Regions from separate parts of the Paenibacillus sp. FSL H8-0260 genome, predicted to be linked through region 4. Evidence: predicted binding sites of a transcription regulator. Region 4 holds the regulator's gene; each other region holds the start of a gene.

Region 1 (3,585 bases), 180 kb from region 4:
GAGTTCAAATGCAGTAGCCGCTTTATCCCCTGTGAAAATGAATTTATGAACGTCATCGCCTAATATTTCCGGACAATTGCAGGTGCAAAGAACAGAGAGTTGTTCGAACCTCACGTTTTTTTCAACGTAACTTCCAATAAACTCATTAATGACAATGGCCTCTTTATAGCCCCCCTCCTGTAAGAATGTATTTAATTCCTCCAAATTGACAACGGTGAATATCGCTTCTTGAGGTAATGGAAGACTGTCCTGAATAAAGCGGGTGAGGAAAGAGTTATTGAAGCTCTCCATAATTAAACATACCTGTGAAAGGTCCTGTGGTTTTACCTTGTGCAGAGCTGCTCGATAGTTGAAAAGGACCTGCTTAAAGAGTTTATCTTCAATCATGCTGTCGATAAGAATCAAAGGAATTCCTTCTACAAAATGCTTGGAGATCGAATAAAAGGCTTCCTCGCGCACATCGATCAGAAATACAGCCTCCAGCTTTCTTTCTACGATAATATCCAAAGAAGGCTGGTCAACATCAAGTGAATATAGCAGCGTATGGTAACCAGCATTTGTTAACCGTTGTTCCAAGGCATGTATAAATGAGAACTGGGCATGGAGCTTCCAGTGTGGGGTATGGGCTGCTGTGTTAACAAGCACACCGACCAATCCTGTTTTCTGATTCGCAAGTGAACGTGCTGCCAGATTCGGTATGTAATGCAGTTCCTCGGCAAGCTGAAGAATCTGCTGGCGCGTTTTCTCAGGAATGGTTTGGTTGCCGACACGATTCAGAACATAGCTCACTGTTGCGACGGAGACATTGGCACGAAGTGCGATGTCCTTCATGGTTGTCTTTTTCACCAGTAAATAGCTCCCTTATCCTTGTGATATTTTCTAAAGATTAACATTCTGATTCTAAAGCGTCAATGGGGGGTGAGAGAGCAGTCAGATGACCCTGTTAAGTAGCTAGAAATGGAAGAATGTAGCCCTTGAGATTCAACTCTGGGAAGATCTGCTTGATAATCGTCTTAAGCTAAATTATACGAAACAAGCTTTATGCAAAAGCTGAAAAAATGCTTATTAACCCAATGGTCATCCTTCCGCTGTATTATTTTTATGCTGGAGTTTTGCATAATCCTAGCATTAAAAAAGTAAGTGTAGAGTATGATGGTTCCATATCTTTTTCAAGAGAATATCTAATCTAAAGATTTATAGTAATAAAGACTATGAGGATACTTCCGCAGTTGTTGGGAGTGTCCTTTTTGTGTGGAATTAATCACCTTTGTGACCTTTCTTAAAATTTGGGTAAATAAGTATTAAGATCTATGAACTTAAAACGGGCAGCGAGATGAGGTGTTACTTATGGATACGATTCCGGATGGAGATTAGTGATCTTTGTGAAACCGCTTCAGATAACGACACAATATTGTGAAAATTTTCACCTGTTTATTAAAAATTTTAATATATAATTAATTTATAATCAAAAACAAGGGGGATTTCAAATGAAGTTATTTAAAATGATGTTAGTAGCAGGCGTCTCGGTTGCAGTCTTGTCTGGTTGTGGTGCGAATAATAATAATGCGACTAATTCGGCGGCTACTACGGCTCCAACTACAGAGCAAACGGATGCAGTTACTACAGCTTCAATCGTAAATCAAGCAGATGCGTTTACCAAGGCTGTAAGTAAAGATGGAAATTGGATTATTGCCATTCTAAATGATGTGACGATTGCCCAAGATGTTGTTGTTGAAGGCGAATTCCATGATAAAGGGGCCGCAGACGGCGACATCTACCGTAAGATTGCTCTTTATGCCCAAGACGCTGATCACAAAGTTACTGCCAATTACACACTCACTGTACCTAAGTTAACTGTACAAAGTGAAAATTTACGGGTTCAAGGCGGAACCATTAAAGGTGATGTTTATGTAGAAGCGAACGGATTTAATCTGCATGAAACCTCGACTATTGATGGCAATCTTTACTTCGCAAACGAAGATGTGAAAGCAACTGCAGGGATTGAAGGTAAAGTAACTGGGGCAACTGAAGTTAAATAAGTTAGTGATGATTTCGATTTCGATTAGGTAGATGTAGAAGTTGAAGGACTAAATAGATAGAATTATCCGGATAGGTTCAGGAAAATGGAATCAGTATGAATGGGCAAACTCATAATGGACTACACCCCATCTAATTACCATATGAGAGCCGACGGAAGCTGTGAAGTAACAAGTAATGGAGTATTGAAGTGTACAGTAGATGGTTTTAACTGTATTTTGTACAACTAAAATGCTCAAAATGCTCGGCCAATAAAAATAGCTGTATTTAGTACATCTATTTTCTTGATTTAATACTCTACAGGCTATTTCTTAAGTTTTTAATTGTATAGAATACACTTAAAGTTAGAATTAGCCCTTGTGGATATGGAATAAGTGTATAGAATGCAGTTATCTTACAAATTTCAACAAGATAGTGCGTTACAACGGAGTGGGTATCCGAAAGCTACGAATGATTAAGCTTAGCTCGTAACCTACTCAAGCAAACCACCGCAGACCCAAAACACCAGGCAGTGAACCTCCAACGGAGAATCGCTGCCTGGTTGTTTTTTTGTGGATGAATATATGAACTATTGTTGATTTTCTTCATATTGACTTATAATATTACTACCACTACTAGGAGGAACACATATGTCTAAGGAGTATTCGCGCACATATATTGAGAGCGTAAAGCTTGAAATGTTAAATAGGTTGGGATTAAAGCAGGTGTTCTTCAAGGAGCAAATAGGGGATAGCTTAATTTTTGAAGCTGTGGGATTTGATAAAGGGGCAAAACACCGCTTTTGCGTTAGACCAAAGACGAAAACGATTGATGAATTCATTTCAGGCAAATGGATGAAGGTCCGCAGTTTTATAATCAAAAGTGTGGATATTTAATGTTGAACCCTATAAAGGTAGCCCCGTTAATCGGAGTTACCTTTTTATTTTTTGACCCATAGTCATTGATAATGTGAAGTATCTCCATACAGATCGATGGTTGTATTGTTATCAGTTAGGGTTACTTTACATAATGCTGTAGAGAGAATATCCGGTAACTCCCCAATTTCCTGCAATGATTTATTGAGAAAATAAGCCATAATGACTTTTAAAGTCATCCGATGCGTGACGATGAGCACTTCTAGCCCTGCGTTATCGTTTATGATGCGCTCTATTGTCGGCACTACTCTTTGTTCAAGCTGCTTGTAAGTTTCACCTGAGGTTAGAGGAATATATAGATCGGGTCTGGTGAAAAAATGGGAATATTGTAAAGGAGATTCTAGTTGTATCTGATCCGTATTCATTCCTTCCCAGCTCCCCATGTTAATTTCCATTAAAGAAACTTGCTGATGAATAGGTAAACTCCGCTTTCCCCGTAAAATCTGCGCAGTATGCAATGCTCTTGGACTAGTACTAGAATAAATTGCGCCTAAGTTTTCTACTTCCAAACGATCTCTTAACCATTCCGCCTGCTGTTCGCCCAAGGCTGTAAGCGCAGAATTTTGATGCCCTTGCATTCGTTTTTGTAAATTCCATTCTGTTTGCCCGTGGCGGGTTAAGTAGAATACTGTCT
Region 2 (3,585 bases), 3.1 Mb from region 4:
ATATTGAAACTGGACATCCGGTCTGGATTCCTTATTCCATGTTTTCAGTACATAGCTCTCTTGATCAGAATTAATCCTCATGACCTCAGCTTCAAATCCTTGATCCATTGTATGCGCAGTTAAGCTGTCTTCCTGATTTAATAAGTCGTTTATGATTTCGTTGTGCTCTAGCCAATTTATGATAGATATAGGAGTTTTCAAAAATGGGTCTTCCTTTCGGAGTCAGCTACAACAGATTAACGCAACTCAAAATTACAAATAACATAAAATAGATTGTTCTATCCAGTACATAAATACAGTATCCGGGCTTTTCTTTTCAAACTTTTTCATTTTTAAATACATGTCCATTCCATCAGAAACATCATGCCATAAATCCGTAAATACAAAATCATATTTTTCCTTAGACATATGTTGTTCTGCATATTCGAAAGCATCTGCTTGGATAAGCCTGATCTTGTGAGCATTACTGAATTGTGGCAGTACATATTTATTAAATAAATCAATGACATCTTGATTTTTTTCAACAACCGTTATGCTTTCAACATTAACTTTTTCAGAAACCATATAAGCATAATAGCCAAGTCCAAGCCCAAATGTAAGAACATTCCCAAACGCTTTATCAACAGCTTCTTTCATTGTTTCTATTTCATTTGGTGTGATCGTCATCCAGATTCTTTCATTCTCCAAGACAGCCGGGAACATGAATTCAGTTTGAAAAAAACCAACCTGAGGAATTTGTCTTCCCTCTTCTGTCCGGATGATATCATTGCAAACAAAACCTTCAAAAGGTTTATATTTTTCATATTTTAATTCACTATTATTAATCTTTATAGTTGGTATCTTGATATTTTTATAATATGGATTGTCATAATATTCATTTGCATCAAGCTTATGAAGCATATTGCTAAAATATTGGTTGAACAATTCCTTATCATCAACATTATCAACCGTATCCATCCCAAAAGCAGCAGCCAGCATTAAACCAAAAGCGTATTCATAAGATACACCACAGTTTACGATTTCTTCAATTTCTTCTTTGTTAATAAAGTCGGGGGTATTATTCAAATAGCGGCTTAGTAAAGCAAACACTTTATAGTTATCTTCTTTTACTTTTTCTTTTATTACATTATTAAATTCCATATTCTCACCTATTAATTAGAATTTGTTTCTATGTCTCATGTTAGTCTTTCCAGATTGACTAGTAGGCAATACTCTCATTTTACCATTTAAAAATCCAGAAGAACAAAAACCGCTTTACTAATCCGTGACAGTTACCACTTCTACAGTGAGAAAATCTCACGCCAAATCTTCTAGTTATATGGTTTATGGTCCATTTTCCGCCTAATCCGCTCAATATTTCGTTACCCTATGTTAGAATAGACGACTTGTATAATTTGTGAAAACTTTCACTAATAGTCATGATTGATGGTATACTTAATAAGAAGATGAACTAAAGAGAATAACGATGGAAACTGTGGACGTAACCGTAGAAGATTTGAAGTTAGGAGAATAACAGCGACGCGCGCGCTTCTCCACTTCCAACTCCCTCTGATACTTCCTTTCTTTTTTGTCGGGTTCTTTTGGTACATCTTAATAGAGAAATATAAAAGTGGAGGGTTAACAATGAAAAAGAAAGCAGCTGGTGCTCTGAGTCTCGTCCTCTCTGTCATGCTCGTTATCGCAGGTTGCGGTAATGGAAACGACAAGGTGAACGAGAGCAAGAGTAATAACAACGAGAAAAAAGAAGTTGAAGCCGTCTCCGGGGCATCTGAAGCAAGCTACACACCATTCGATCAATTAAAAGATAAATATGATATCATCATTGTCGGTGCGGGTGGTGCGGGAATGTCCGCGGCGCTTGAGGCCAAAGAGAAAGGCATGAACCCTGTTATTTTGGAAAAAATGCCGGTTGCCGGCGGGAACACAACCAAATCCTCTTCGGGGATGAACGCTTCTGAAACGAAATTCCAAAAAGAACAAAACATTGAAGACAGCAATGATTTATTTTATGAAGAGTCATTAAAAGGTGGCCATGACACTAACGACAAAGAAATGCTTCGTTTCTTCGTTGATAATTCCGCGAGTGCGATCGATTGGCTGGATTCCATCGGAATCCGCTTGAACAATATCACCATTACAGGCGGCATGAACGAAAAACGTACACACCGTCCTGAAGATGGCTCTGCTGTGGGACAATACCTTGTCAAAGGTTTAGTGAAAAACGTACAAGAGAAAGAAATCCCTCTTTTCGTGAATGCTGATGTCAAAGAAATCACTGAAAAAGATGGCAAAGTAAATGGCGTCAAAGTCCTCTTTAACCAAACAGAGGAAAAAACAATTACGGCAGATGCTGTCGTTGTAACCACTGGCGGATTCGGTGCCAATATGGATTTGATCTCCGAAGTAAGACCTGACTTGGAAGGCTACGTTACTACTAACCAAATCGGCAGTACCGGGGACGGCATCAAGATGATTGAGAAACTCGGCGGCACAACCGTCGATATGGATCAAATCCAAGTTCACCCGACTGTGCAGCAAGAAAAATCCTACCTCATCGGCGAAGCTGTTCGTGGGGAAGGCGCTATCCTTGTTTCCAGTGAAGGTACACGGTTCACCAATGAATTGGATACCCGTGATAAAGTAACAGCTTCCATCAATACACTGCCTAATAAAGCAGCTACGCTGGTCTTTGATTCCGGTGTTAAATCCCGTGTGAAGGCTATTGAACAATATGACAAAATGGGCTTCGTGATTCAGGCGGATTCCATCGAAGCTTTGGCCAAAGAAATCGGTGTTCCAGAGGATAAGCTGGCAACAACGCTTGATACTTGGAACAGCGCCGTTAAGAATAAAAAGGATGCCGAATTTGGCAGAACTACAGGAATGGACAATGACCTGTCCACTGGTCCTTTCTACGCTATTAAAATTGCTCCTGGGATTCACTACACCATGGGTGGCGTGAAGATCAATACGAACACAGAGGTTCTAAATAAAGATGGTGAAGCTATCCCTGGTCTGTTTGCGGCAGGCGAAGTTACAGGCGGCTTACACGGACAAAACCGGATTGGCGGCAACTCTGTTGCAGAAATCATTATTTTTGGTCGTCAAGCCGGGATCAAATCTGCTGAATTCATAAAAGCAAAATAAGTAGATAACAGATACTATAGGCCTCACAGCAAAAAGCTCAAGCATCGGCAAGTTAGCCGCTGGCTTGAGCTTTTTTAATGGGATTAATCGCCAATAGTTCGGATAATAGTATCAAACGGATCTAATTCCAGGGTTTGTTGTCCATATTCCGTATCGATCGTAGTTTTTTGAAGCTGGTCGCTATTGTTAATCACGACGAGTATTTTACTTTCTGGATAATAAGCACACTCTGTATATAAATTATCCGTAATATACTTTGTTTCCTTTAACTCATTGCCGGCAAAACGGATCACATTTAACAGCAATCTTGTATTTTCAAAGCTTAAGGTGAAAGAAGGCAGGTAGATCCCCGTTCCTTTACCAAAGGCATGGGTGGACAATGTTATCATCCCACTCTTTTCACACAATACCGCTGCTGAGCCATCCGTAAGATAAATG
Region 3 (3,585 bases), 280 kb from region 4:
AGTCGGCACAGAATCACGATATGTTTTGTTTTTACGGATCATAGTCATGAAGGTTTCAACCAATTCTACTGCGATGCTGTCAACAGCATCGTCATTGTTACCGTAGCAAGGGAATTCGCCTTCGGTTTCGAAATCGATCGCAATACCTTGTTCGTTACGAATAGGTTTTACTTTGGCGTATTTAATTGCGCTTAGTGAGTCAGCTGCAACGGACAGCCCAGCAATACCACAAGCCATCGTACGCAGAATGTCACGGTCATGCAGCGCCATTTCGATACGTTCGTAAGAATATTTGTCATGCATATAGTGAATGATGTTCAAAGTGTTAACATAAGTCTTAGCCAACCACTCCATCATCGGTTTGAAACGTTTCATTACTTCGTCATAATCCAGATATTCAGAAGTGATCGCTGGGAATTCCGGTCCAACTTGTGCTCCGGATTTTTCATCCACACCACCATTGATAGCATACAGTAATGCTTTTGCCAGGTTGGCACGAGCACCGAAGAACTGCATTTGTTTACCGATACGCATTGGAGATACGCAGCAAGCAATCGCATAATCTTCACCCCAGTATGGACGCATTACATCGTCATTTTCATACTGAATTGCACTAGTTTCGATGGAAACCTTAGCACAATATTTTTTGAAGGCTTCAGGCAATTTTTCGGACCACAGTACAGTTAAGTTTGGTTCCGGAGCTGGACCCAAGTTGTACAGGGTGTTCAAGAAACGGAAGCTGTTCTTAGTAACACGAGTTGTTCCGTCTTCAGCCATACCACCGATGGATTCAGTTACCCATGTTGGGTCGCCGGAGAACAGATCATTATAGTCAGGTGTACGCAAGAATTTCACGATACGCAGTTTCATTACGAAATGATCGACGATTTCTTGTACTTGTTCTTCAGTCAAAGTGCCTTCAGCAATATCGCGTTCTGCATAGATGTCCAGGAAAGAGGACACACGGCCCAGGGACATCGCCGCACCATTTTGCTCTTTAACTGCTGCCAGATATCCGAAGTATACCCATTGAGTAGCTTCTTTGAAGTTGGTCGCCGGTCTGGAAATATCCATACCATGAGCAGCTGCCATTTCTTTCAATTCGCCAAGTGCACGAATTTGTTCGGACAGCTCTTCACGCAAACGAATGATATCTTCAGTCATGGAATCTACTTCAAGCTCAGTTTGTTGTTGTTTTTTGTCTTTAATGAGGAAATCAATACCGTACAGAGCAATGCGGCGGTAGTCGCCGATGATGCGTCCGCGGCCGTAAGCATCAGGAAGACCTGTAATTACGCCGGATTTACGCACAGCTCTCATGTCTGGTGTATATGCATCAAATACGCCTTGGTTATGCGTTTTGCGAATGTTCGTAAACATGTCAACGATGTTTTGCGGAAGCTCGAAGCCATAAGCCTTCGTAGCATCAACCATCATCTTGATCCCGCCGAATGGCTGGATGGAACGTTTGAAAGGAGCATCAGTCTGTACGCCTACAATTTGTTCCTTGTCCTTGTCAATGTAGCCTGGAGCATGTGAAGTGATTGTGGAGACAGTATCTAGGGAAACATCCCATACGCCGCCTCTTTCTCTTTCTTCCTTGCTCAATTGGGAAATAATCTTCCACAGTTCAGTTGTGTTACTAGTAGGTCCTACGAGGAATTCTTCGTTTCCTTCATAAGGCTTAATGTTGCTTGCGATAAAGTTGTTAACGTCAACTTTTCTGGACCATTTACCTTTTGTAAAACTTCTCCAACCGGATTTCACTTCTTGTACATCTTTTTCAATCACCGACATGCTAAATCCCTCCATCTATATTTATATTATATTTGTAGAGATCGCGGGCTTGAAGGTTGATCCCGTGTCTCGTGATCCCAAGAAAAATATGGTTGTTCGAAAATTCACAATCATTGTTCCATATATGGGACCGTTGTTTATATAAACATTTTAGTTTATTTTCTATAAATAGACTGTGACAAATATCACCTTTCCGGTGATATTTGTCACTTATATCTAATCCACAACCATCCTATTATCTACTTAACCAAATATTAATTATCAAATCTTCCGTAGAAAGCATTACGATATACATCTGCAAGTTCAGATACCAGTGGCAGCTTAGGATTGGCAGTTGTACATTGATCTTCAAATGCACGGTCAGCCAAGTAATCTACATGGGATTCAAAATCCTTAGGATCAAAGCCCAATTGTTGGAAGGATTCTTCGATACCCAGTTTTTTGTTCATGTCGCGAATAGCATTGATCAGGCTAGTTACACCTTCTTCAGTTGTGCGAGCTGGCAATCCCAGAATACGGGCGATTTCTGCATAACGCTCGTCAGCTACGAAGTGTGAATATTTAGGGAACGAAGCGAACTTCGTAGGTTTCTTAGCATTGTAACGAATAACGTGTGGCATAAGGATCGCATTAGTACGACCGTGAGCAGTGTGATATTGACCGCCCCATTTATGCGCCAAGCTGTGGTTAATACCCAGGAAAGCATTAGCAAAGGCCATACCAGCAAGTGTTGATGCGTTATGCATTTTTTCACGGGCAACTCTGTCGCCTTCAAGAGCCGATTTTTCAAGGTATTGGAATACCAATTGGATTGCTTTAATTGCCAGACCATCCGTGTAGTCACTCGCCATAACAGATACATAAGCTTCGATGGCATGTGTCAATACGTCCATACCCGTATCAGCTACAGCAGTTTTTGGCAAGCTATATACGAACTCTGGATCAATGATAGCTACGTCTGGAGTTAGCTCGTAGTCAGCCAAAGGATATTTAGTGTGTTGTTCAGTTGTTTTATCGGTAATAACTGCAAAAGATGTTACTTCCGAACCTGTACCCGAAGTAGTTGGAATCGCTACAAACTTAGCTTTGTTTCCAAGTTTAGGGAATTTGTAAACCCGTTTACGGATATCCATGAATTTTTGTTTCAGACCGTTAAAGTCAGCGTCTGGATGTTCATAGAATAACCACATTCCTTTTGCAGCATCCATTGGGGAACCACCACCAAGTGCGATGATGCAGTCCGGTTGGAATCTGTTCATCATTGCTGTACCTTTTTCAACTGTAGTTGTCGATGGATCTGGTTCAACTTCCGAGAACACTTCGATCGCTACAGGAGTTTGGCGTTGACGCAGGTAATGTTCAACTCTCTCAACATATCCAAGCTTAACCATCATTGGGTCAGTGATAATTGCGACACGTGTGATATCAGGCATTTTGGTTAGGTACTGAGTAGCGCCTTTTTCGAAATAGATCTTGTCAGGTACTTTAAACCATTGCATATTCACGGTACGACGATTCACCCTTTTCACGTTGATCAAATTAATTGCTGTAACGTTTTGCGACACGGAGTTACGACCATAAGATCCGCAGCCCAGCGTCAACGAAGGGATGTTAGTGTTATAGATATCGCCGATCGCACCATGAGTGGAAGGCGAGTTAACGAGAATACGTCCTGTTTGCAGACGGTTGGAGAACTTCATGATTACTTCTTCATTGTTGGAGTGGATAGCCGAACTATGGCCCATACCACCAAATTCAACAACTTGTGCTGCGCGTTCAATACCTTGA
Region 4 (3,585 bases):
ACATTATCGCGGCTGTATAAAGATAGCCGAAACGGACAGCTTCCTGCTCTGCGCCAGATATTACAGTCGTCAGGCAGTGAAGAGGCTTCAGAATGGAGCGGAGTCATCGATCGGATCTACCCGGATCTGCTTACCGTCAAAGAAACCTGGGATGCACTCAGCGACAAGCTGTTCAGCCTTTTGCCGGAACGCAGTGATGCAGGGGCAGGGGAAGCGGGACAACTGGTTATGCGTTTGATTCCCGCCCGTAAGCCGAAGGATTGGGATGAATTGGTTGCACTAGAGAACACTATGAATCTGACGTTAAGCGACATCATCCGTAAGGGTGATAAAATGCTTAACGAGATGCGCGACCAGGAAAGCCAATCCTCAGCAGACAGTCTTGTTACTGATATTAGCGGTTTATTTAAGGATTTGGCTTCCATCCGTGAGCAAGTAAGATTCTTTATGGGGCTGAATGACGATAATGTAGTATATTGGCTGGAGGCAAATGGGAATTACCGCAGCAAATCACTGCAGATGTATGCTGTCCCTGTGGATGTTAGCAGCCAGCTTAAAGAGTTGTTCTTCGATAAGAAAAAAAGCATCGTGCTTACCTCGGCGACGCTGTCTGTAGATAAATCTTTTCAATTTATGATTGATAATCTCGGACTTAACGAAGCTGCGGAAGAAGGACGTCTAATGACCTCACTTCTTCCTTCTCCCTTTAAGTATCGCGAGCAGGCACTGTTAGTTATACCGCGTGATTTTCCTAGTGTGAAGGGCAGTGTGGGCGATGCTCGATTTGTCGATACACTCGTACAGTCATTATCGGAAGCTGCTAAAACAACACGTGGGCGGATGCTGGTTCTGTTTACTTCTTATAAAATGCTGCGTCAGGTATATGATCCGCTTAAAGAGGCTTTAGCCTCACAAGAGATTACGGTGCTTGGTCAAGGCGTGGAAGGTGGCAGCCGGAGCAAGCTGATCCGCCGCTTTCAGGACAGTGCAGCATCCGTATTGCTGGGGACGAGCAGCTTCTGGGAAGGTGTAGATATTCCAGGTGAAGCACTGACTTGCCTGGCCATCGTGAGACTTCCGTTTCAACCGCCGAATCACCCGTTGGCGGAAGCGAAGTCGGAGTTATTACAGGCCCAGAAGAAGAATCCGTTCATGAAATTATCTGTTCCTCAAGCGGTTATTCGTTTTAAGCAGGGATTCGGAAGACTGGTTCGCACGGCGCAGGATCGCGGAATAGTTATTGTTTATGATACAAGGGTTATTGAATCTCATTACGGGAAGTATTTCCTTTATTCATTGCCTGGTCCCAAAATGGAGCATATGCTTACTGATCAAATGGTCCCTCGCATAGCGGAATGGCTAGAGGATGGCGGCGCTTCTTAAAACGCTCGTCTTCAGTTTAGCTCCTCCTTATCCTTAAGGGCGGTGTGTTACAGTACCGTCCTTAATAAGGAGAGGTAGACGTTTGAATATGGATTTTCACAAGAACATTACTATTTTTAGGAGGAAAAATATGAAATCGGATAAAATATCAGAAGCCGTTGTTCGCAGACTGCCTGTGTACTTGCGTTTTTTGAATGATCTCCAGAATCGCGAAATATTAACAGTTTCCTCTCAGGAACTTGGACAAAAGCTTGATCTTAATCCCGCACAGATTCGTAAGGATTTAGCATATTTTGGTGACTTCGGCAGAAAAGGTATCGGCTATGATGTAACGTATCTTATTGAGAAAATCCGTCATATCCTGAAGCTGGATCAACAGCTTAATGTAGCTTTAGTTGGAGCAGGTAATCTCGGACATGCCTTGTCTAATTACAATGCATATCTTAAAGATACTATGAAAATCACGGCTATATTTGATTCGTACGCTCCTAAGGTTGGACGTAAGATCAACTCCCTTACTGTGCAACCGATGGATGAACTAGGCAGCACGATTCGTGAGCAAGGTATTCGCATTGCCATTATTACCGTACCTGATTCAGAAGCTCAAAATGTAGCAGATATTCTCATTTCTTCTGGGATTGAAGCGATTTTGAACTTTGCCCCTGTGATTCTGAAGACACCACCGAATATCCGGGTGCATGCAGCTGATTTTACAACTGATCTGCAAAGTCTTGCTTATTACTTGCGGGATGGAAAGGAAGAAAGCGAACATGAACAACAATAAAACGATAATTAAGGGCGGGTATTTTCTGACTCCGGGAACGGATGAGCCGGTTCTGAGTGGATATATGACTATTGAAGATGATTTAATCACTTACATAGGAAAAGAAGAGCCTCAGATGGAAGCTGGAGTGCAAGTGGTTGATGGCAGCCGTCTGCTGTTCATGCCTGGACTTGTAAACACACATGGTCATGCGGCGATGTCTTTGCTGCGTGGATATGGAGATGATTTAGCGCTACAAGTGTGGCTTCAGGAGAAGATGTGGCCAATGGAGGAAAAGTTCACCGGTGATGATGTATACTGGGGAACCTCCTTATCTGTATTGGAAATGCTGAAGGGTGGAACTACGACCTTCCTCGATATGTATGATCATATGGACCGAGTAGCCGAGGTAGCTGAGTTATCAGGTATCCGTTCCGTATTGATGCGTGGTGTGATCGGGTTATGTCCAGAGGATGTACAGAATCACAAGCTTGCGGAAGCGATTTCTTTTGCCCGTAACTGGCATGGAAAGGCTGAAGGCAGAATTACTACTATGATCTCGCCGCACGCCCCTTATACTTGCCCTCCGGACTTCCTGGTTAAGTTCGTGCAGGCAGCGCATGATCTGGATTTACCGATGCATACGCATATGTCCGAAACGAAACGTGAAGTGGAACAAAATGTGGCGGATTACGGGTTGCGTCCTGTAGCTCACTTAGAGAAGCTTGGCATGTTCACACGTCCCTCGATAGTTGCACATGGTGTTCATTTAAATGATGAAGAGATTGAGATCTTGGCTCGCCATAATGTGGGTGTATCTCATAATCCGGGCAGTAATTTGAAGTTGGCTAGCGGAGTGGCTCGGGTTACTGATCTTCTAAAAGCTGGTGTGAAGGTGTCTCTTGGCACGGATGGCGCGGCAAGCAACAATAACTTGGATATGTTTGAAGAGATGCGGCTTGCAGCTCTCATTCATAAGGGTGTCAGCGGTGATCCAACGGCTGTTCCAGCTCCAGAGGCTCTGCGTATGGCTACAGAATATGGCGCGCAGTCCATCTTTTTAAATAATGTAGGCAGACTTGCTGTAGGGATGAAAGCAGATTTCATTGCTATTGATATCGATCAGCCGCATTTGCTGCCACACACAGATCTGTTGTCTCATGCGGTTTACTCTGCTAGCGCTAAGGATGTTGAGCATGTGTGGGTGAATGGTAAACAGGTCATCAAGCATGGACAATGCTTAACCCTGGATGAGGAAGCTATCCGGCGTAAAGCGCAAGAAGCCTTCGAAGGTTTATTGAAGCGTTAAGTCTGGAGAATAACGAATAAATAATAGGCTGCGACTTTTTGCTTTTAGCAAAAGTTGCGGCCTTTTGTGTATTTTTAAGGCTGGGAAACCTAGAAAATTATGAAATTTTGGATAAACACGCGGGTGTGTT

The links. Region 4 encodes Rex, which represses fermentation and respiration genes when NADH is low (regulators of the CRP and FNR family bind a similar motif). Its sites were predicted from a motif close to TTGTGAAATATTTCACAA; they were not measured.
Region 1: the regulator Rex is predicted to act here: its motif matches at 1,412-1,429, upstream of MHI51_RS20140 (polymer-forming cytoskeletal protein).
Region 2: the regulator Rex is predicted to act here: its motif matches at 1,395-1,412, upstream of MHI51_RS03885 (flavocytochrome c).
Region 3: the regulator Rex is predicted to act here: its motif matches at 1,890-1,907, upstream of pflB (formate C-acetyltransferase).

What each region holds. Positions count from the first base shown of each region.
Region 1 covers NZ_CP150298.1:4,514,173-4,517,757, reverse strand. Annotated here, with positions in the region: gene MHI51_RS20145 (LacI family DNA-binding transcriptional regulator) at 1-846, opposite strand, end outside; gene MHI51_RS20140 (polymer-forming cytoskeletal protein) at 1,488-2,039, shown strand; gene MHI51_RS20135 (hypothetical protein) at 2,667-2,912, shown strand; gene MHI51_RS20130 (histidine phosphatase family protein) at 2,975-3,585, opposite strand, start outside.
Region 2 covers NZ_CP150298.1:893,612-897,196, reverse strand. Annotated here, with positions in the region: gene MHI51_RS03895 (aminoglycoside phosphotransferase family protein) at 1-201, opposite strand, end outside; gene MHI51_RS03890 (hypothetical protein) at 253-1,140, opposite strand; gene MHI51_RS03885 (flavocytochrome c) at 1,624-3,147, shown strand; gene gnpA (1,3-beta-galactosyl-N-acetylhexosamine phosphorylase) at 3,231-3,585, opposite strand, start outside.
Region 3 covers NZ_CP150298.1:4,965,071-4,968,655, forward strand. Annotated here, with positions in the region: gene pflB (formate C-acetyltransferase) at 1-1,797, opposite strand, end outside; gene adhE (bifunctional acetaldehyde-CoA/alcohol dehydrogenase) at 2,052-3,585, opposite strand, start outside.
Region 4 covers NZ_CP150298.1:4,690,053-4,693,637, reverse strand. Annotated here, with positions in the region: gene dinG (ATP-dependent DNA helicase DinG) at 1-1,383, shown strand, start outside; gene MHI51_RS20895 (redox-sensing transcriptional repressor Rex) at 1,514-2,167, shown strand; gene MHI51_RS20890 (amidohydrolase) at 2,154-3,455, shown strand.